Regions from separate parts of the Priestia sp. LL-8 genome, predicted to be linked through region 2. Evidence: predicted binding sites of a transcription regulator. Region 2 holds the regulator's gene; the other holds the start of a gene.
What was found. The regulator LexA, encoded in region 2, represses DNA repair genes until DNA is damaged. The targets are predictions, from matches to a motif close to CGAACATATGTTCG.
Positions count from the first base shown of each region.

Region 1: a site for LexA is predicted at 4,790-4,803, ahead of uvrB (excinuclease ABC subunit UvrB). Genes of this name have one in related genera too.

Region 1 is NZ_JAZAQH010000001.1:4,843,233-4,855,078, forward strand. Features, by position in the region: gene uvrA (excinuclease ABC subunit UvrA) at 1-2,735, opposite strand, end outside; gene uvrB (excinuclease ABC subunit UvrB) at 2,742-4,721, opposite strand; gene U9R83_RS25390 (sigma-54 interaction domain-containing protein) at 5,058-6,719, shown strand; gene U9R83_RS25395 (proline dehydrogenase family protein) at 6,783-7,697, opposite strand; gene U9R83_RS25400 (DUF2198 family protein) at 8,012-8,236, opposite strand; gene U9R83_RS25405 (PDZ domain-containing protein) at 8,263-9,453, opposite strand; gene U9R83_RS25410 (S41 family peptidase) at 9,616-11,055, opposite strand; gene U9R83_RS25415 (murein hydrolase activator EnvC family protein) at 11,229-11,846, opposite strand, start outside.
Region 2 is NZ_JAZAQH010000001.1:3,878,868-3,890,713, forward strand. Features, by position in the region: gene U9R83_RS20340 (ABC transporter ATP-binding protein) at 1-502, opposite strand, end outside; gene U9R83_RS20345 (ABC transporter transmembrane domain-containing protein) at 492-2,255, opposite strand; gene U9R83_RS20350 (YneF family protein) at 2,346-2,558, opposite strand; gene sirA (sporulation inhibitor of replication protein SirA) at 2,649-3,089, opposite strand; gene tkt (transketolase) at 3,239-5,245, opposite strand; gene U9R83_RS20365 (DUF896 domain-containing protein) at 5,413-5,643, opposite strand; gene U9R83_RS20370 (YneB family resolvase-like protein) at 5,713-6,381, opposite strand; gene yneA (cell division suppressor protein YneA) at 6,435-6,764, opposite strand; gene lexA (transcriptional repressor LexA) at 6,911-7,528, shown strand; gene U9R83_RS20385 (hypothetical protein) at 7,740-9,185, shown strand; gene U9R83_RS20390 (ArnT family glycosyltransferase) at 9,696-11,201, shown strand; gene U9R83_RS20395 (GtrA family protein) at 11,222-11,614, shown strand; gene U9R83_RS20400 (glycosyltransferase family 2 protein) at 11,611-11,846, shown strand, end outside.

The sequences.
Region 1 (11,846 bases), 960 kb from region 2:
CCGCCTTTATCTCCACCTTCAGGCCCTAAATCAAGCAGGTAATCAGCAGCTTTGATGACGTCTAAATTATGTTCGATCACTAGAACCGTATCTCCATTTTCAACTAAACGCTGGAGCACTTTTAATAATCGTGCAATATCATCCACATGAAGACCAGTGGTCGGTTCGTCTAAAATGTAAAGCGTTCTTCCTGTTGAGCGGCGGTGAAGCTCTGACGCTAACTTTACACGCTGTGCCTCTCCACCGGATAAAGTAGTGGCGGGCTGTCCAAGCGTGATATAACCAAGTCCTACATCGTAAATGGTCTGCAGCTTCCGCTTAATCTTTGGAATGTTTTCAAAGAAGTGAAGAGCGTCTTCAACTGTCATATCCAACACATCTGAAATGTTTTGATCTTTGTATTTCACTTCTAAAGTTTCACGGTTATATCGTTTGCCGTGGCAGACTTCACAAGGGACGTATACATCTGGCAAGAAATGCATTTCAATTTTAATAATACCGTCTCCTCGACAAGCTTCACAGCGGCCGCCTTTTACGTTGAAGCTAAAACGACCTTTTTTATATCCGCGCACTTTTGCTTCGTTTGTTTGTGCAAATACATCTCGAATGTCATCAAATACACCTGTGTAAGTTGCAGGATTCGAACGAGGCGTGCGACCTATTGGAGACTGATCAATATCAATGACTTTATCTAAGTGTTCAATGCCTTTGATTTCTTTATGTTCTCCTGCTTTGCTTTTTGCTTTATGCAGCTTTTGTGCCAATGATTTGTGAAGGATATCATTTACCAGCGTACTCTTACCTGATCCAGATACACCTGTAACAGCCGTGAATACACCTAACGGAAGCTTTGCTTTTACATTTTTTAAATTGTTTTCTTTTGCTCCTATAATTTCAATCATCCGATCTTTATCTATTGACCGTCTTTCCGCTGGAAGAGGAATAAACTTCTCTCCTGATAGATATTGACCCGTTAAAGAGTTTTCATCCTCCATCACTTCCTGAGGCGTACCTTGAGAAACAACGGCACCCCCGTGTACGCCGGCTCCTGGTCCGATATCAATTAAATAATCAGCTGCCATCATCGTATCTTCGTCATGTTCTACAACAATCAACGTATTCCCAATATCGCGCATATCTTGCATCGTGCGAATTAAGCGATCATTGTCACGTTGATGAAGACCGATAGAAGGTTCATCTAAAATATAAAGAACCCCCGTCAAACGAGAACCAATTTGAGTAGCCAAACGAATGCGCTGTGCTTCTCCTCCTGAAAGAGTTCCAGCAGAGCGGTTTAATGTTAAGTAATCAAGTCCCACGTTAATGAGAAAGCTTAGACGCTCACGAATTTCACGCAGTATCATATCAGCAATCTTCATGTCTTTTTCAGATAGGCTGAGACTTTCAAAAAAGTCATATGCTTCTTTTACTGAAAAGCGGGTTGTATCTCCTATATGCTTTTCGTCAATAAGCACCGCTAAGCTTTCGCGTTTTAAGCGATTCCCTTTACATTTTGGACAAGCTTGCTGAGCCATGTATTTTTCCATTTGCTCACGAATGTAATCTGAACTTGTTTCATGATAACGGCGCTCTACGTTTCGAAGCACGCCTTCAAATTCGATGTGATTTTCTCTTACTTGGCCAAAATCATTTTCATAGCGAAAGTAAATCTTTTCTTTACCGCTGCCATATAATACTTTATCAAATAAATGTTCCGGGATATCTCGAACCGGCACATCCATGTCGATGCCGTAATGTGTACATACGGCTTCAAGCAGCTGCGGATAGTATTGAGAACTTGTTGGCTCCCAAGGTGCAATTGCGTGCTGATGAAGCGTTAAGTCATAGTTAGGAATAACTAAATCTTTATCCACTTCCAATTTCGTTCCTAACCCATCACACGTTGGACACGCCCCGTACGGACTATTAAACGAAAACATGCGGGGCTCAAGTTCTCCAATGGAGAAACCACATTTTGGACAAGCATGATGCTCGCTAAAAAGCAGTTCTTCTTCACCTATCACGTCAATAATTACTTTCCCTTCTCCAAGGCGAAGAGCTGATTCCAAAGAGTCCGACAAACGAGCGGCTACACCTTCTTTTACAACAACGCGATCAATCACTACTTCAATAGAGTGCTTTTTGTTTTTTTCCAGTTCAATTTCTTCTGTTATTTCACGCATTTCTCCGTCTACTCGAATGCGAACGTACCCTTCCTTTTTAATATCTTCTAATACTTTTACGTGGGTGCCTTTTCGGCCAGATACCACAGGGGCCAGTACTTGAAGTTTTGTGCGTTCAGGGTACTCTAAAATTCTATCTACCATTTGCTCAATCGTTTGAGACGTAATTTCAATTCCATGATTAGGACAAATCGGCTTTCCTACCCGAGCAAACAAAAGGCGCAAATAGTCATAGATTTCCGTCACAGTTCCGACGGTTGAACGAGGGTTTCGGCTCGTTGTTTTTTGATCGATTGAAATAGCAGGCGACAATCCTTCAATCGAATCTACATCCGGCTTATCCATTTGACCTAAAAACTGTCTTGCATATGCCGAAAGCGATTCAACATAACGTCTTTGTCCTTCTGCATAGATTGTATCGAAAGCTAAAGAAGATTTACCAGAACCTGATAACCCTGTTAACACCACTAATTTTTCCCGCGGGATTTCAATATCGATATTTTTCAAATTGTGGGCTCGTGCACCTTTTACCACGATTTTTTCCATCGCCATGTTTTATCACCCTTCCGCTTTTAATTCTAGAATCAAGTCACGAAGCTCAGCTGCGCGCTCAAAGTTAAGCGCTTTGGCTGCTTCTTTCATTTCTTGTTCCATTTCTTCTATGAGCTTTGCTTTTTCTTTTTTGTTGAGCTTATCAAATGCCGGTGCTTCTTCATACGTTTCTGTATCTTCTGCCACTACTGTTGCACGAATTGAGCCTCGAACTTCTTTTTGAATCGTTGTCGGCGTAATGCCGTGCTCTTCATTGTAAGCTTCTTGAATACTTCTACGACGCTTGGTCTCATTGATTGCAATGTCCATGGAGTTTGTGATGCGATCTGCATACATAATGACATGTCCATTAGCATTTCGCGCAGCACGTCCGATGGTTTGAATAAGCGATCGTTCTGAACGCAAGAACCCTTCTTTATCAGCATCTAATATAGTTACTAACGAAACTTCCGGAATATCTAAACCTTCACGAAGTAAGTTAATTCCTACAAGCACATCATATTTTCCAAGCCGCAGCTCTCGGATAATTTCAATACGCTCGAGCGTCTTCACCTCAGAGTGAAGATATTGAACTTTAATGCCAATTTCTTTTAAGTAGTTCGTTAAATCCTCAGACATTTTCTTTGTTAACGTCGTAACGAGTACTCGTTCATTTCGCTTAATCCGGTCGTGAATTTCTCCAATTAAATCATCAATCTGCCCTTCAATTGGTCGAACTTCAATATTTGGATCCAATAATCCCGTTGGACGGATAATTTGTTCAATCACATCAGGTGCCTTCTCAAGTTCGTAAGGACCTGGTGTTGCAGAAACATGAACAATTTGGTTAATATGCTGTTCAAATTCATCAAATTTAAGCGGGCGGTTATCTAATGCGGACGGCAGGCGGAAACCATGGTCTACTAACACTTGTTTACGCGCTTGGTCTCCATTATACATTCCTCTAACTTGAGGAATTGTAACGTGTGATTCATCCACAACAAGAAGGAAATCTTCCGGGAAGAAGTCCAGCAGTGTATAAGGTGTAGAACCAGCTGGACGAAGCGTTAAATGGCGAGAGTAGTTCTCGATTCCCGAACAAAAGCCCATTTCTCTCATCATTTCTAGGTCGTAGCGCGTGCGCTGCTCCAAGCGCTGCGCTTCTAAAAGCTTTCCTGCTTCTTTTAGCTTCTCTAGCTGTTCTTCTAATTCTTTTTCAATGTTTTGAATAGCAACACGCATTTTTTCTTCTCTCGTGACAAAGTGAGATGCCGGGAAGATAGCTACATGTTCACGATCTCCAATAATTTCTCCTGTTAGAGCGTCAACTTCTCGAATGCGGTCAATTTCATCCCCGAAAAACTCGACGCGAATACAGTGTTCATCTCGAGATACAGGAAAAATCTCCACAACATCGCCGCGAACGCGAAACGTTCCGCGCTTAAAGTCAATATCATTCCTTTCGTACTGTACATCCACTAGCGTACGAAGCAGCTGATTGCGCTCTTTTTCCATCCCTACTCGAAGAGATACGACCATTTCTTTGTATTCTTCCGGAGATCCTAATCCATAAATACAGGACACGCTGGCAATAATAATGACATCTTTTCGTTCAAAAAGAGCAGAAGTTGCCGAGTGACGAAGTTTATCAATTTCATCATTAATGCTTGCATCTTTTTCAATAAATGTATCTGTTTGAGGTACATAAGCTTCAGGCTGATAGTAATCGTAGTAACTGACAAAGTATTCAACTGCGTTATTAGGGAAAAACTCTTTAAACTCACTGTACAATTGACCAGCAAGCGTTTTATTATGAGCCATAATTAATGTCGGCTTATTTATTTCCTTAATAACATTAGACATGGTGAAGGTTTTTCCCGTTCCTGTAGCACCTAATAAAACTTGATGCTGCTTACCTTCTTTAATTCCTTTCACAATCTTTTCAATTGCCTTTGGCTGATCACCTTGCGGTTGATATGAGGATACTAATTCAAACTGATCTTTCAAATGAAGGCCTCCGTTTCCATTTTCTTGTTTTATCTATTTTTTATTACGATATGTAAAAACCGAAAATACGAACTGATATTCGTATTTTATCACTTTATAATCATAAATGAAACTAATGAGTATTAATCTTATATAGTGTTTGTTTGTTTTTATTTTTTACCCTGTTACTTTATTACCCACTAAATTCTTATACTACCCTTTTCGAAGGGAATACAACTCTTTGGATGAAAGCAATAAAAGAAAGCAAGCTGCGTTATTGTTTGAAAAAGATAGGCTTTTGCGCCAATTTCTAAATTATGATACAGTATAAAAAATATGTACTGAGAGGGGTTTAGTATGGCAAGCGTTGATCAAGTTCTTATAAATAACTCCTTTACAACAGTTGAAGAATCAACTTCTTTAGCTAAAGTGAAATCTGAACTTTCAAACTATGACTTCGTCGTAGTCACAGCAAGTACCTTTTATGTAATACAAAAAGATGAACGATACCTGTTAACAGGTCATGACGAGGCATCGTCCATAAAAAAAGTAATAGCGGATACAAATTGGCCTTCATCTTCTACTTCTACGTTAGCCAATTTACAAGCCAACACAAACTGGAACAGACCAGTCCTCATTCAAGCAGAAAACCAAGAAACCACAATAGGACTTGTAACACCTTCACAGTGGATTACACATTTGCATAGCCAAAATGAGATATTAGCTTCCTATTTTGATACATTGGCAGAAACCATTAATGATGCAGTGACAGCGGTCGATAATGAAGGAAATGTAATCTTGTGGAATACTGCTGCGGAACATACGTATAAGATTCAGAGAGATGATATTTTGGGTAGAAAAATCGGAGAGCATTTCAAAGATGAATCCATCATTCTACATACGATTCTAAATGAAGGGCGCCCTGTACGCGGAACGTATCATCGTCCTAATGAACAAACTCACGTGCTCATCAATGCATCTCCTATTATAAGAAACAATCGGGTCATAGGTGGAGTCGCAACTGAACATGACATTACCAATATTGTAAGATTAAATGAAGAAATTGATGTGTCTCTTCTCATTCCAAAAGATAATCCATTTTCTTCTTTCGCGGGTATCAGTCCTGAAATTAAGCAAGCCGTTGACATTGCCAAAAAAGTGGCATCTACAGATATGCCTATTTTATTAACAGGAGAACCTGGTTCTGGGAAAGAAATGCTGGCTCAGGCCATCCACTACGGGGGATCCAAACATAAAGAACCTTTTTTATCTTTAAATTGCGCCACTATTCCATCTGGGCTTCTGGAAATTGAGCTCTTTGGTCATCAAAAAGATGTCTTTTCAGAAGATCCAACGACCATTGCGGGAAAACTAGAGCAGGCTCATAACGGGACGTTATTTATTGAAGAGATTGATAAAATGCCTCTTGAAATTCAAGTTAAGTTTCTCCGTTACTTGGAAGAACAATCCTTTTATCACGTTGGAGGCACCGAAGAAATTCAAGTCCAAACCCGAATTGTAGCCTCTACCACGACGCCTTTGGAAGAGTTGCTAAAAGCCGGTGAATTCCATGAAAATCTTTACTATTTGCTGACCGTCATTAATATTATCATTCCGCCGCTTCGAGACCATAAAGAAGACATTGAAGCATTAACTCAGCAATTTGTACAGGAATTTAGTAAAAAGTATAAAAAGAAGGCTCCTTTCATCAGCTCTGAAGTTCTAGAAGCCTTTATGCAATACGATTGGCCAGGCAATATTCGCGAGCTAAGAAATACGATTGAACGAATGATTTTTCTAAGTGATCAGTCGTTGATTACCCTTACGCACCTTCCTGACAATCTGAAGGATGCAAGTTCTTTCACAGAAGTTCAAAAAGAAGAAGATTCTCTTCAAGAAGCTAGGCTAATAGAAGAAACTCTTCAAAAAACCTATGGAAACAAAAGTGCTGCAGCAGATCTGCTTGGCATTTCACGCGGCACCCTTTACAATAAAATCAAAGAATATGGACTAAACTAATGAAAAAATTCGACACGAAGCTAAGGTGCTTGTGTCGAATTTTTTATGTTTCTTGGACTGAACTTATTTGGAGAAATTTTTTAACACGAACCATACATTGGCGGGACGTTCGGCTAGGCGTCTCATAAAATACCCAAACCAGTCAATGCCGTAAGGGACATATACTCTTACTTTATATCCTTCTCTTACTAGACGATCCTGCAGTTCTACACAGATTCCATAAAGCATTTGGAACTCAAATTGGTCATTTAAAATACCATTTTCTCTTACTAATCGTTTTGTGTACTGAATCATTTCTTCATCATGACTTGCTACAGCTGTATAGTGTCCATTTAGCAAATGCATTTTAATTATTTTTTTATAGTTTTCATCTACGTCTTTCTTTTCGGGAAATGATACTTCTGGTGATTCTTTATAAGCTCCTTTTACCAGACGTAAATTGGCTTGATATTGCTGTAAGTCATTCATATCTTGTTCTGTACGATAAAGATACGCTTGAATCACAATTCCAACATTATCGAATTCTTTGCGTAATTCTTTATACATATCAAGGGAGATTTGGCAGTGCAAGTAGTCTTCCATATCAATTCGAACAAAAATATCATTCACCCTGGCCGTGTGTAGGATTCTGCGCATGTTTTCCATACAAAGCTCTTTGCTAATATCCAACCCTAAAGAAGTCATCTTTAACGATAAATTTGATTGAACGCCTGATTCTGCAATGGCTTCTAATGTCTGAATACACATGGCCGTAGATAACCTAGCTTCCTCTTCTGTAAAAACAAACTCTCCTAAATGATCGAGTGTAACAACTTTCCCACTATTGTTAAGCTCCTTGGATGTTTGAATTGCTGATTCAATTGAATCTCCAGCAACAAAACGAGCTGCCCCCATCCGCAATCCATACTTTTTAGCTAATTTATTCATTGAATGATTTTTGCCAAGCGACTGAAACATCGTTCTCATTAACACTTCCATCGATACTAAACCTCCCTTTGTTTAAAAAATCAAAATAAATATAATTTTCAGATTAATATCTTTATTTTTCTATGCCCCAACTACATATTTGTACACGTAGTTAAAATAATTTACACAAAATTGTTTAAGTTAATTTAGTTGAATACATATTTGTATGATTAATTTAATTATACTCATTTATCGATGGAACTGTAACAACAATGTTATGAGTTCTAACTCGTTTTTGGACATAAAAAAGCTCTCCACATTTCGTAGAGAGCTTTTGCGTACGTTTTGATAATAAGACGATTCACTTATCATCAAAATAACAATCTTTATTTCCCAGCTGCTAGCATGCCTTTTGCATATAGAAAACCGATGGCTGCGGAAAGTAAATCTATTAAAATAATAAGCGGATAATCTGCGTACCCTTTATATACAGAAACAGCTATCAATAAAAGCGTCAGTGCTGTTGCAACATATAAGTTATATGTTACTCTAGCAAATAGAACAAGCAATATGGCGGGTAGAAAAACTGCGGCAATCGTTTTGACTTCCACAAACATTTCTCCTTTTTATCCGTCTTTTAACCAGCTTGCGAGTCACGTTTTGTATAATTGTGTACAAACAAAATGCCTAGTTCATGGTGTTCATTGTCATACAATGCTCGCTGAGTAAAGCGAACTTCTCCATTTTCGTCAATAACTTCTAGCTTACAAAAAGCACGGTTATTAACTTGTAATGCTTCATAAAATTTATGGACTTCAGATATAGCGATTCCATTTACCTTAATAATCACTTCTCCTACTTTCAAACCCATTTTCTCTGCCGGAGAATGAGGGATGATTCCTAATACAATCAAACCTTGTGTACGCTTAGTAAATAGTGCGGGCGCTTTTTCGTCGCTTCGACGCTGCTGCAAACGAATCCACTCTCTTCCTATGATCGCTAGAATAACAACAGCTACAGCGGCAGGAGGATAAAAAATAGCAGCAATCGTAATGATCGTTAATCCCACGCCTAATGCTAATACACGCTTACCGGTAAATTCAATAGATTTAAACGGAACCATACTTTGAATTCGCTGATAAAAACCGATAGCAAAAGGAACAAAAAACAGGCTAAATGATGTTCCTTCAATAGATAACACAGGCCACCATGGAAACACAGACGTAATGGCGCTGCCTGGAATTAAGACAAAAAGCGGAACAACCCATAATTTTTGAGAGTAATGAGCCCCAATTTCCTGCCCTCTTTTACTTTTCACAATGGCTGGAGACGTACCTTTTGCCCCAAATTTCCAAATTAAATATCCTTCTGCTAATACAAGCAGCGACATTAAAATAGTAAGAGAAGGTAAATCTGCGTTATGAGCTTGCACAGACCACGTTTGAATAACTCCTTCACCGAAACCAGCTGCAGGAATAAGCAAGGTCACAAGCACAGCCAGTCCTACCGTATAAGAAGGAGAAAGCCATTTAAACGTCCAAGGACCGCTTATGATAAAAGTTAAAACAGCTACAAGTACAATCGTTCCTATAGATACATAGACACCTAGCAACACGGTAACAACGGATAAAATCAACCCAATAATGATACCTGGAAAAAATAAATATTTTGCTTCTAAAATAAAATCAAACACGCGAACATGAAAATTTTGACGCTCTCTCTTGACGCGAGAAAGACCTACAAAAAACGAGACGAGCAGAAATAAATAAGTTAACGGGTGTAAAAACAAACGCCCGATACCTTTTAATAGCTCTAATGCAAAATCCATTTTTTCACCACCTGTATTTTTCACATTTTTATTACAACATTTACGATTGATTGTTATGTATCATAGGCTTCTTTATTTTATCAAAATGCATCACTAACCGACAATGTTGTTTTTACTAAAAAAGTTCCGCGCTTTGGAAAAGCACGGAACTTTTTCTACTTCTTATTGACTAGCTAGCTTTAAAGCCGTTTGAAGCTGACGATCTTCATCTTTTGATTTAATTTTTTCTAGAAGTTTTGTTTGTAAAAGCGCTGCTGTATCTTCATCAATTTCACCTGTAGCTTTTTGCTTATTGGCTTTTTGGAATGCTGTTACAGCTGTTTCTGTCTCTTTACTAAAATATCCGTCTGTACGTCCAGGTTCAAAACCAAGGCCTTTTAGCATCACTTGAGCATTCTTCACCTGGTCACCTGTCATATCACGTGTTAATGGCTTTTTATCAACTTGAATTGGATTTGCATAATAATAATCCGGCTGCTTGACTTCTACTGTCGGTTTTATACCTTTTTCGTTAATCCAGTTTCCATCAGGCGTTAGCCATTTATAGAACGTTAATTTTAAATTACTGCCGTCTTCCATTGGAACAGCTTGTTGAACCGTTCCTTTTCCATAGGATTTTTCACCGACTAGCTTGTATCCTCCTGCTTCTTTTAATGCCCCGGCAAGAATTTCAGAAGCGGATGCACTTCCTCCATCAATCAAGGCCACAATTGGATAATCCTTTTGCTTTTTCATTGAAGAAACCACTTTTTGACGTTCACCGTTACGATCTTCAATTTGGATATATGGCTTTTTATTCGTTACTAATTTATCGAGCATTTTTTCAACGCTCGTTAAATAGCCACCAGGATTTCCACGAACGTCTAGAACTAAGCCATCAATATTTTTATTTTCAAGTTTTTTCAACTGTTTCGTAAATTCGTCTCCCGTTGACTCAGAGAATGACGTAATTTCCATGTAACCAATTTTTTTATTGTTTACATTTTTAACAGAAGAATAGACGGTTTCAATTGGAATCTCATCTCTTACAACTTTTACTTTCATCGTTTCTTTCACGCCTGGTCTTTGAACATCTAATGTCACGGTAGAGCCTTTTTTACCGCGAATTTTTAATACCGCTTCATTCAATTCAAGACCCGCGATACTTTTACCATCGATCTTTAAAATCTGATCATTTGGTTTTAATCCTGCTTTTTCCGCAGGAGATTGTTTAAACGGAGCTACGATTGTTACTTTTCCATCTACCATGCTTACTTCAGCACCAATCCCCTCAAACGATGAATCAAGAGACTGCGTGAATTGCTGTGCCGTTTTCTTATCCATGTAAGATGAGTGAGGGTCTCCTAAGGTTTGTACCATTCCTTGGATTGCGCCATCTAATAATTTTTTGTCATCTACATCTTTGTAATATTTTGAAGATATCAGTTCGTAAGCCTGCTTGATTTTGTCTAGCTCTTCCTTTTCCACTTTACTATCATTTGAAGAAGTTGTAAGGGGGGTACTGACCGTTCCAGCATTTGCATACTGAATGCCAAAATATGTACCTGCTGCTCCAACAACTAAGGAGAGTGCCATTAATAGTGCAACGATTTTCCGATTCAAGTTCTTTCATCCTCCTCAACCTTAAGCCATCTCTTCTTATTATAATAGATACAACCAAAACTATGTAATAAAAAGGATGCATGTGTTATTTGTAGCAAAAGGCACCACACAAATCAAGTGCGATGCCTTTTTGTTAAACTATATGTTGAGCTTGTACCACGTATGCTAGGAACTTAAAATTTAATATAACGTTCAGGGTTTACAGCGGAGCTTTTGCCTTTCCAATCGCCCTTATGCAATTCAAAATGCAGGTGAGCACCAAACGAACGCCCTGTGTTACCTATATAACCTAATTGTTGACCTTTATTGATAGATTGACCACTTGAGACGCTGTAGCTCTCTAAGTGAGCATAAACTGTAACCCACGTCTGGCCTTCGACATTGTGACGAATAAATACGGCATTACCAAAAGAAGAAGAATGATATGCTCTAATTACTTTTCCGCTTGCTGCGGCTACAACTGGCACACTTTCTCCTCGCTTTCCAATATCAATACCGTAATGTCCTCTTCCAAACGTTTCTCGATATCCAAAATGAGACGTTACCGGTCCCTTTGCCGGCCTCATAAACGACCCGCTTGTAACAGGGGGTGCCTCCTCTGTTCCCCCCGCTTTTTCAATTTCTTGCTGTTGAGCTTGCGCTGCATTTTTTTGATCAGCTAGAATAGAAGCTTGCTCTTCTAATCCAACGGCTTCTTCATTAAATTCTTTTTCCTGATCTTTGAGTGTTTGCATGAGCTCATTCTTTTCGTCTACTTGCTTTTGCAGCTGCGAGCGAAGGTTTTTAAGCTC
Region 2 (11,846 bases):
AAAAAGCCAGCTTCACATCTAGCATAAACATGGCTATAAAAATACCGACCAAAAATACCCCATTTTGAATAAAAACCGCGATGACTTCCACAAACATTTCTTTCATGGCTTCCGTGTCATTTGTAATTCGAGATACCAGGCTTCCTGTTGGCGTGTTGTCAAAAAAGCGAAGAGCCAGGCGATGAACATGAGAAAAAACGTCAATTCGAATCTGCTGGATAATTTGAAGCGCAATTTTTTGGAACTGCAGAAGCTGAAAGTATTGAACGACAATTTTTAAAAGCTGTAAAAGCAAATAACTGCTTGCAAGCCACACAAGAGGCTGAAGAGGCAAGTACTTGGGAGTTAAATAATCGTCAATGAAAATTTTAATCAAAATGGGCCCTAATAAATCCGCAGCCGTAGCAATTAATAATAGTGTGAACGCTAAAAAAAATGATTTTTTATGCGGAATTGTATAGCGAAACAGACGTGTATGTACCGAAGAATGCTCAATTTTCATTTTTCGTCTCTCCTTCTTCTACCGCACGTTCAAGCTGCTGTCTATCGTACATATCCTGGTACCAGCCGCGCACGCTAAGCAGCTCCTCATGAGTTCCTCGCTGAATAATTTTCCCTTTATCAAGTACAAGAATCAGGTCTGCATGAGTAACCGAGCTCAGCCGATGCGCTGTGATAATCGTTGTTCGATTTTGACGTTTTTGCTTTAGCGCTTGTAAAATACCCGCTTCCGTTTTTCCATCTACCGCCGATAGCGAATCGTCTAAAATTAAAAGCTCAGGATCTAATAGAAGAGCTCTTGCAATCGAGATACGCTGTTTTTGTCCACCAGATAACGAAACGCCTTTTTCACCTACTATTGTTTGATAGCCATCTGTAAAATCGAGGATGTCTCTATGTACATTGGCAACTTTAGCCGCTTCTTGGATTTCTTGATTGCTTGCTTCTCTTTTTCCAAACGCGATATTAGCAGCGACTGTGGTTGAAAACAAAAAGTGATCTTGAGGAACATATCCAATGCTTTTGTACAATGAATCAAACGCATAGTCTTTAATGTCTTTTCCTCCCCATAAAACAGCTCCGTCACTTACATCAAATTCACGAAGCAGTAGCTTTAAAAGCGTGGTTTTCCCGGCCCCCGTCTTTCCCACAATCCCTAACGTTTGACCTCGAGAAAGTGTAAAATAAATGTCGTTTAACGTATATTCATCTGCTTTACCATACGAAAACCTATGAATAACAGCTTCAATATTTCCTGTTGGCACTTCAACACTAGGATGCGCTGCTTCTTCAATCGAATTTTCTTCTTTTAATAAAGAAAATACCCTTTCATAGGATGCTCTTCCTCGTTCCACAATGTTAAATAGCCAGCCAAACGCGAGCATCGGCCAAATAAGAAGGCCTAAATAAGTTGTAAAGGTAACAAGCTGCCCTAGTGTTAACTCTTCATTAATAACCATCTTGCTGCCAAAAATAAGAGCAAGTAAAAAAGAAAGTGCTACAATAATCGAAATGGTCGGATCAAACAATGCATCTACTCTGGCTACTTTCATGTTCTTTTGGACAACATCTGCAGACTTAATGCGAAATTCTTCGACATCAGCTGCTTCTTCCCCAAACGTCTTAATGACTTTAATTCCGCTAATGCTTTCTTGAACCTTATCATTTAAAGTAGAAAATGCGGCTTGTGCGTGGTGAAACCGCGCATGAAGCAATGTACCATAATAACTTGTTAAAACGGCCATAAGCGGCATAGGAATAAGGCAAATAAGCGTTAATTTCCAGCTGATTGTGAGGGCCATTGTGCATAGAACAAGCCCTCCTGTGACAATGGAATCCACGAGTGTCAAAACGCCCGAACCTGCAGTTTGTTGAATAGCTTGAATATCGTTTGTTGCATGGGCCATCAAATCCCCAATTCGCCGCCGCTGATAAAAGGCCTGATTCATCTTGGTAAAATGAGTGTAGAGGGTATTTCTCAGCTGCTTGGCTAGTTTAACAGATGATCCAAATATCATAATACGCCATATGTATCTTGTGAAATAGGCCACAACAGCAGCTCCTAGCAAAATGCCAACCATCTGCATTAAGCGCTTTCCATTCAGCGTCCCTTCTTTAATACCATCTACCGTTAAACCAATAATTTTAGGCGGGAGAAGTTCTAATGCTGCCACAATAATGAGCAGCGCTATCCCCGTTATGTAAGACTTTTTTTCCTGTTTGAAAAACCACCATAACTCTCGAAAAATTTTCATCGTATCCCCCTAGCCCCACAACCATTTTCTTATCTCTATCATAAAACAAAAGACACCCTTCTGAATAGAGAGTGTCTGTCCAATTAACCATTATTTAATTTGGCCGTTCATTGCTTTCATCATTTGGTTAATTTTTTTCTGCGATGGTTTCATGCCCATTTGCATCATCATCATTTTTAACATTTGTTCATTAATTGGTGGATTTTTCTTCAGATAGCTCATCATATACTTACGAGCAATGAAAAATCCTAGCGCTATCCCAACAATTAATGCTAGAACACCAACTAGAATATACATTCCCATGGTATTACTTCCTCCTTCGTGTTGTCTAACTTACAGTGTACTAGACCATACGCTATTATACAATATTTCCGTTCCAATTTCCTTAAATAATTACACAAATTTTCTTGTTTTCACAGGCCTCAGCCAGCCGTATTCATCCGTTCCATAATTCACTGCTAAAAAACAAGGATCTAGCTTGCGTAATACTTCAAAAAAAGCTGTCTCAGCATCAACATTGCCATCTCCTTCAATTGTTATACAGCGATTCGTTAATTTTATAGATGCTCGACTTTTTTTATGAGGATATTCCAGCACAAACGTCTCTTGATGAGTGAAAAAATGAGGATAATGAGAAAACGCCTGAAGCAATTCTCGTTGAATAAATGAAATGGGCAGTTGGCGAGTAATGTAATGAACTTGTTTTTGTAAGTGCGTTTCCTGCAAGTGACGTTTCATTCTATATTCAATCAGCAGCTGATAAATGAGCTTTTCTCTTCGAAAATAGGATGATGCAACTTCTTCCTCCATTAAATATACTTCATACGTTCTCACGATTCATCCTCCCTTTCGGCTCGTTCTTTTTTGTACCATTATACCGAATGGTGTACGCAATGCTTGTCTATCGATGAAAAAATTCCTTTGTTTTTTTGTCGAAAAAAAAGAGCAGACCACAGGAGTCTGCTCTTTCTTATGAAAAAGAATTATGCATTAAGCAAGCTTTTCACTTTTGCTACTACATTTTCAACTGTAAAACCAAATTCTTTCATGATTGTTTCACCAGGAGCAGATGCACCAAAGTGATTAATACCAAGAACTTGTCCTTCGTCTCCAACATAGCGTTCCCAGCCAAGTGTAGAAGCCATTTCAATACCTAAACGTTTTTTCACTGATTTAGGGATAACACTTTCTTTGTACTCAGCAGATTGCTCTTCAAAACGATCCCATGCAGGCATGCTTACTACAGATACGTCAATGCCTTCTGCAGCTAATGCTTTTTGTGCTTCTACTGCTAGGCTTACTTCAGAGCCTGTTGCAAGTATTAATGCATCCGCTTGGTCTTTACCAGCTTTAGATACAACATATGCACCTTTAGACACGCCTTCGTATGCATTTTCTTTTGTACCTTCAAGCGTTGGCAAGTTTTGACGAGTCAATACAAGCGCCGTTGGGCGGTCAGTTGACTCTAATGCTAAGCGCCATGCAGCAGCTGTTTCATTTGCATCTGCAGGACGAACCACTGAAAGACCTGGCATTGCACGAAGTGATGGCAATTGTTCAATTGGCTCATGTGTTGGGCCGTCTTCTCCAACTGCGATACTGTCATGTGTGAATACATATGTTACAGGAAGCTTCATTAAAGCTGCTAAGCGAATTGCTGGGCGAAGATAATCAGAGAATACAAAGAATGTTCCTCCGAATACTTTTACACCGCCGTGTAGAGCCATACCGTTTAATGCAGCTCCCATTGCAAATTCACGTACACCGAACCAGATATTACGTCCGCTGTAATCAGCTGCAGTGAAGTCTTCTGAACCTTTAATCATTGTTTTATTTGAGCCAGCTAAGTCAGCTGAACCGCCGAAGAATTGAGGTACAGCTTGTGCTACTGCGTTTAATACTTCTCCAGAAGAAGCACGGCTAGCTAAGCTTGAACCCGTTTCGTATGCTGGAAGCGTTTCTTCCCAGCCTTCCGGTAACTTTCCTTCTACTGCTAGTTCAAATTGACGACCTAGTTCAGGATATTTTTCTTTATACTGTGCAAATACATCGTTCCATTCGTTTTCTTTCTTTTGGCCATCTTCAGCAATTGTAGCTTTGAAGTGAGCATACACTTCTTCTGGCACATAGAAATCTTCTTCAAATGTCCATGCATAAGCTTCTTTTGTTAATTTTGTTTCATCGGAACCTAATGGAGAACCGTGCACGCCAGAAGTACCCGCGTGGTTTGGAGAACCAAATCCGATTGTTGTTTTTACTTCAATTAGCGTTGGGCGTGTTAAATCGCCTTTTGCTTCTTCAATTGCGTTTGCAATCGCTGTCAAGTCATTGCCGTCTTCAACGCGGATTACTTGCCATCCGTAAGCTTTGAAACGATCTTCTACGTTCTCAGAGAACGAGCGATCTAAATCTCCGTCTAAAGAAATATCATTTGAATCGTATAAAACAACTAAACGTCCTAATTTTAAGTGTGCCGCTAATGAAGCTGCTTCAGCAGATACACCTTCCATTAAGTCTCCGTCACCACAAATACCATACGTAAAGTGGTCTACAATTTCTAAACCTTCTTTGTTGTATGTTTCAGCTAAATGACGTTCTGCCATTGCTTTACCAACAGCCATTGCAATACCTTGTCCTAGTGGGCCAGTAGTTGCATCAACACCTGCTGTATGACCGAACTCTGGATGACCTGGTGTTTTGCTTCCCCATTGACGGAAGTTTTTAAGGTCTTCAATTGATAAGTCATATCCAGCTAAATGAAGCAAGCTGTATAATAGTGCTGATCCGTGTCCTGCTGATAATACAAAGCGGTCACGGTTAAACCAGTTTGGATTCTTTGGATTGATGTTCATGAATTTTGTCCACAATGTATATGCCATTGGAGCAGCTCCCATCGGCATACCTGGGTGACCTGAATTTGCTTTTTCAATCGCATCGATTGATAAAGTACGAATTGTTGCAATCGAAAGATCTTCAATACGTTGTGTCATACTCTTCATTCCTTTCAAAACTATGTACATATGTTATCATACTAATGATTTGCTTATTTGTACAATACTTGAACCAAAAAATTTTCCACTTTTACAGTTTTTGTACGCCTTATTAAAAATATACAAAAAACTAGAGGGAACACTCCCTCTAGTTTTACTAGAACGTCTTAGTGAAGACGCTTCTTTTTACTCTCTTTTAACTTCTTAGGCGTAACATCTTTACCTTCTTCGTCCACAACTTTAATCGTATGAAGGTGATTTGTCATAGATTGTCGGAAAACTTTTAAATATTCCTGACGTAGCTCTTGCTGTTCTTTCGCTTCAGATTCTGTCAGACCTTCAGCCTTTGCCTTTTTTGAAAGAGCATTAATACGAGCAAGTTTATCTTTTGATAGCATATAAAACCTATCTCCTTATAATCAATAATTAAAATTACCGAACCGTTCCGGCAACATGTAGTCATCTTACTAAATCTCTTTCGTTTTATCAAGAGATTGAGCACTCTCTTGATACTCTTGATAGCGACGATGTACGGTCGCTTTTGAAATATTATAACCAAAACCTTTTAGCGTAACTGAAATTTCAGCAAAGGTTAAGCCGTTATGACGAAGGCGGACAATTTCTTCAATCGGCGCTTCTTTTTTTTCTCTTCCCGAGTTAACTCCCTGGTTTTTTAAATTTTGCTGCGGACGATAACCGTTTTCTACGGCTCTTTTCATTCCTCTTTTAATTTTAGCATTATGTAATTTCCGCTGATGCTCTTCCACTAAACTAATAATATCTAACACCATTGAATCAGATTCTGAAAGCTGAAGCTGACCTTGATGACTAATCGTATAGATGGTAGCATTTTCTTTATGAAAAGCATGAAGCAGCGCAATTCGGGCATTTCCTCTGCCTAATCGTGTTTCGTCTTGAATGAGCAGCACGGATATTTTCTCTTCTTTCATTGTATGAAGAACATCCAAAATACCCTCTCTGTCTACATCATATCCGCTTGCTTTTTCCATCACGACTTTTTTCACCTCTAGATGATGAAGATCAGCAAGCTTTTTTAATTCTTCTTGCTGGCGCTGCAAAGATGTTTCTTGGGTTTTTTTATCCGTACTGACACGGCAATAAATAATGGCGTCCACTTTTATCACGACCTTTTCGGCTTCTAACAATATTCAGGAACGGCCGTTACACACTACTGTTCAATTGCCACTTGATTATGTAACTCTTTTTTTAAAACAGGAATATATAATTTATCTCCAGGAGATAAAGACTGGGCAGTATCTGAGTTTAAATCATTGACGTCTTCAACCCATTTGACAAATTCATTGGTGGTCAAATGATGGTGATTATGATACTTGTTGGACAAGTCCCAAAGCGTATCTCCTTTTGTAATAGTAACCGTTGAATATTTGTCTAAATCTACTTTATCCGCTCCTAAAACCAGCGTCAATACATATGTAAGTGCAGCGATAACTGCAAAAAAAATAGCGTAATGTTTCATAGAATGTAAGAATTGTTGCATATTATGATCCCCCTATCAGAATATATGTTCTTATTTTATTGAGAACATTTGTTTCTGTCAATGGAATTCTTCGAACTTATGTTTGTATATTGACACATCACGTGGTATAATTCACCTAAAGAATAGCTAAAATCGAGGTGAAAAATATGAAGCTATCAAAACGTCAACAAGACATACTAGATTTTATTAAGCACGAAGTAAAATTAAAAGGTTATCCGCCTTCTGTTCGTGAGATTGGGGAAGCAGTAGGATTAGCCTCTAGCTCCACTGTACACGGGCATTTAGCTCGTTTAGAAAGTAAAGGGTTAATTCGAAGAGATCCAACAAAACCAAGAGCAATCGAAGTTCTTCAACTAGATGAAGTAAACATTCCTAAAAGCAATGTCATTAATGTTCCTGTTATCGGTAAAGTAACAGCGGGTCTTCCTATAACAGCCGTTGAAAATGTGGAAGAATATTTCCCTCTTCCAGATAAATTCGTTTCTCCAGATGATCATGTATTCATGCTTGAAATTATGGGAGAAAGTATGATTGAAGCAGGTATTCTAGATGGCGATATGGTAATCGTACGTCAGCAGCAAACGGCTAATAATGGAGATATTGTGGTTGCTATGACCGAAGACAACGAAGCAACGGTAAAACGTTTCTTTAAAGAAGAAAATTTCGTTCGTTTACAGCCTGAAAATTCAACGATGGCGCCTATTATTCTTCGCCACGTAACGATTTTAGGAAAAGTAACTGGTGTATATCGCACGATTCACTAATCAGACACTGTATGTAAAACCAACTAATCATGATGTTAGTTGGTTTTTTTACGTTTGTTTTCTAAAAAAATTGGCATATTATAAATGATACGTTGAATCATTGCAGGCAGGTAGAACAGTTTTTATAAAGCTTGTTTTACCTTTTACTTTCTATCTGCATTTCCTCGAATCTTACAAGGAAATACCATCGACTATAAGAAGGATGTAGTTTATGACTAATACACCTAGGAAAACAGAACCATTTCAAACCATTGTACCTACCAAAGCAATGAACATGTTTCTTTTTCCTTTTTCCTTTGACCGAAAAAATAAAGAGCAGCTTGTTCATGCACTGAAAGCAAATTTGTTCGAGTTTTTTTCCATTCAAAACAAAGATTTAGAAAAAGAATACTACGGAGAACAATATTACGTATCTCATGATAGCCTGGATCAATATTTTCTTCCTTACATTGAATGTATTCTATTCCCTGATTCGTGCGAAAAAGAAGGGTTGCTTCGATTTTCAAAAAAAATAGACCATACCATTACGTTACATACTTCTTCCACCACCGTGTCTAGCAACGTGCTGTCTGTGGATGTTTTTTTATGTCCTTTTGAAATTGGCGTCATGACCATTCGCACTGAAATGAGCCATAACCATTACACCTATGATGACATTTTAGAATTCATGAATCATTTTCGTGTATTAGAACCGAAGCTTGCTGAAGAGCATGGATCCACCATTACCTATGAACATCATCGCTATAGCAAAGTACAAGATTATATTTTTTCACAGCTTGCGCCATTTTTGAACGAACACATCAAGAAAGAAGCCACGCGTGAACAGCACGTTGGGAGCCTTCCTTATTTTATCGATGAACGGATGTTTGTGTTAAGTTATGTAACGGTAAATCAAGAGCAAGAAATTAATTCCACAACTTTATTTCGTACTGGGCAGCTAAATAGCTATACGCCTGACGGGAAAGCGTTTATTTCTGCACACAATCATGAGTATATTAAAACGTATAATACTAAACACGTGTATGAAAGGTGGGCTCCTGAAACTTATTACGTCATCACAGACCATGTGTTTTCATGTATTTCTAAATCGACAGACTCTAAAACGGATCAGCTTTTGATGAATCATCTATTTGGCCAGCATTACTATAATTTATTTTTACATTTTTTCTATAAAATCGTGTTGCTAAAACTATCTTATGAGTATTCTCAGCTCACGTTTCATAAAAATTCAGAGGGCATTGAGCGACTAATCCGCTCTATTACCGTGTTTTCAGGCAAATATTTATTTTTAGAAATTAGCTCTCGCACAGAAGGTCAAGAGTTTTCTGAGCTCTTTAAAAAAATTTTCCACATCAATTCTCTTTATCAAGAAGTCAAAGAAACCCTTGGTACTTTGTATCAAAATCAAGAGAAAATCGCGGCCAAGCGTCACAATTACTTATTATTAATTTTAACGATTTATACCGTTCTTTCCGGTATTTACGGAATGAATTTAGTTATTAGCAAGCTACAGGGAAACATCAATTGGGATAGTATGAAGCAGTTTTCTATCTTTGAATATATCGCTTTAATAGTAGCTCTATCAGGAATATTAATCAGCATTAGCCTAGGAGTGAGCTCACTATGGAACTTATTAAAAGATCGATTTAAAACATAAAAGAAGTTGAGACATAACTAAATGAATTCAACCTAAATACGAACAAGCGAAATACATGAGCTGAACCGCTTATGACGCCGCAGTTCATTTCCATGCAAGACTTCTCTTTCCGCGGGCAGCCGATGAGCCTCCTCGTTGCTTGTGCTCCTGCGGAGTTTCATCCCTTCCGCTTTCTCCGCAGGAGTCTTCGCCTTGCCCTCCAATCAACTGCTGGAAGGAATTAAACAAATGAAACCTATGTTCACCATAAAAAACGAACCACTAATCAAACATGGTGATCAATAGTTCGTTTTTCACTTCGATTAAAATCCTTTTTTCCCAACCTCTTTTATCTATTACTAAATCAATGCCTACTCCGCTGAACCTTTTATCAAACGTTGTGCCGCTGTTGTAATTTCAGAACAATCTAATATTATACTCTACAAGAAAAATATATACAAAATAATAAAATATGGTATCATAGGGTAGGAATTTTGTACCTTATCTATGAAATAATTTGCAGGAGGTAATATGCTTAACTCATTTTTATCCAAAAGCCTGATTCTTTTATGTGTCATGATTCTTACATGGTCTCTATGGGGCAGTTATAGTGCGATGACAAATTCATTGGAATTAAAAGGTTTGGCTTTAAGTAATTCATTTATTATTGAAGGAATATTTATCACTTTCCTTGTCATTTTTCTAATAGCTATTGCAAGTAGATACATGAACAAAACTGTTTTTTTTATTTCACTGATTGTTTTGACCTTAGGTATTCGACTAGCATGGATGCTTTCTGTTCAAACGCCTGTAAAATCTGATTTTCTTGTCATGTTAGATGCCGCGCGTAATATCGCAAAAGGAAATTATGAATTTAACCAAAGCGTTTATTTCACTACATGGGTATATCAGCTAGGCTTTTCATTCTATGAATCTGTTATTATTCGCTGTTTTGGAGATAACATTTTTATATTAAAATTGTTAAATATTTTTTATTCCACTGGAACCGTTATTTTTATTTATTTAATTGGCGCTAAAGTATTTAATGAACTTGCTGGGAGAATGGCAGCTTTTCTATATGCGTTCTACATTCCGAACATTCTCTATAGCTCAGTGTTAACTAACCAGCATTTGGCTACTTTTTTATTTTATGCAGCTTTTTACCTTATTATAAAAAGATTTGCTCATAACAAGTTTAGCTGGCTTTATATTGGCCTTCTATTGTCGTTAGGAAATTTAATGCGCCCTCTAGGACCCATTATTATCGTTGCTGTTCTCATTTATTTCATCTCGCAAATTCTTCAACCTTACATCAAAACGAAGGATGCTGCTGAGTTAAAAACTCGCCGAAAACAAATAGGAAAAAACCTCGTAGGCATACTGGCTACTTTTTTTATTGCAAATGCGCTGATCAACTATTCTTTTGTAGCTAGCGGTATTTCTAAATATCCTTTAAGTAACAGAGATCCTTTATGGAAATTCGTCATTGGCTTTAATTACGAAACAAGCGGTTCTTATTCTTCAGAGGATGCTAGTCGTTTTATGGGTATGCCAATTGGAGAAAAACGAGCTGAAGCAGAAAAAGAAGTAATTAAAGAGCGTGTAGCAGATAAAGCGCAACTTTTAGATCTCTTTCACATTAAATTCCTAAATATGTGGGGAGGAACGGATGCATCTACATTTTGGAGCATTTCATTAACTCCTCAAGAAGATGTACCTTTTAATAAAGAAAAATTAATTAGTGCTGCTCAAAGTTATGAAAGAATTATTTATGTTTCAACTACTATTATTTCCATTATTGGACTTATATGTTTATTCCTGAAGAAGCAGGATAAATATCCGTATACACTGTTTTTATTACTAATTATAGGATACGTTCTTATTCACTTGCTTATTGAAATTCAAACTCGCTATCGATTCTTTATTTTTCCAAGCTTTATGCTGCTCGAAGGGTTTGGTATTTCAGTGATTCTATCCTATTTAATAGTACGATTTACTAAAAATAAGCCCCAGACAAAATGTGAAGAGATAAATTAAATGGAAGGGATTATGCAACCGTGATAAAATTCCTGAAATTCGGATTTGTAGGTATAATGAATACCCTGCTCACTATTATCAGTTACTTAGTACTCATTCATTTTGATATGAATTATATATTGGCTAACGTACTATCTTATTTTATTGGCGTCATAAACAGCTACTATTGGAACAAATCGTGGGTGTTTCAAGCAACCGTACATAAATGGATGTTAGCTCAATTTTTCATCGTAAACCTTATTACTTTAGCAGTTAATACAACTTGCTTATTTGTTCTTGTACATTACACACCTGCTAATCCAATAATCGGACAGCTGTTGTCTACTTGTATAGGAATGTTTATCAATTTTTTCCTTAATAAAATATGGACGTTTAAGCATACAAACAATCACTCGATAGGAGGTAAAGCATGAAAGAACTAATTTCAATCGTAGTACCTATGTATTTTGAAGAAGAAGTAGCTAATGAATGCTACAATCGCTTGCTTTCCGTCATGCATAAAAATCATATTAACTATGAATTCATTTTCGTCAATGATGGCAGCACAGATCGAACAATTGAAATCTTAAAAGACGTAGCTGCTATGGATTCTAACGTAAAAGTTATTGATTTTGCTCGTAATTTTGGGCACCAAACTGCCGTAAC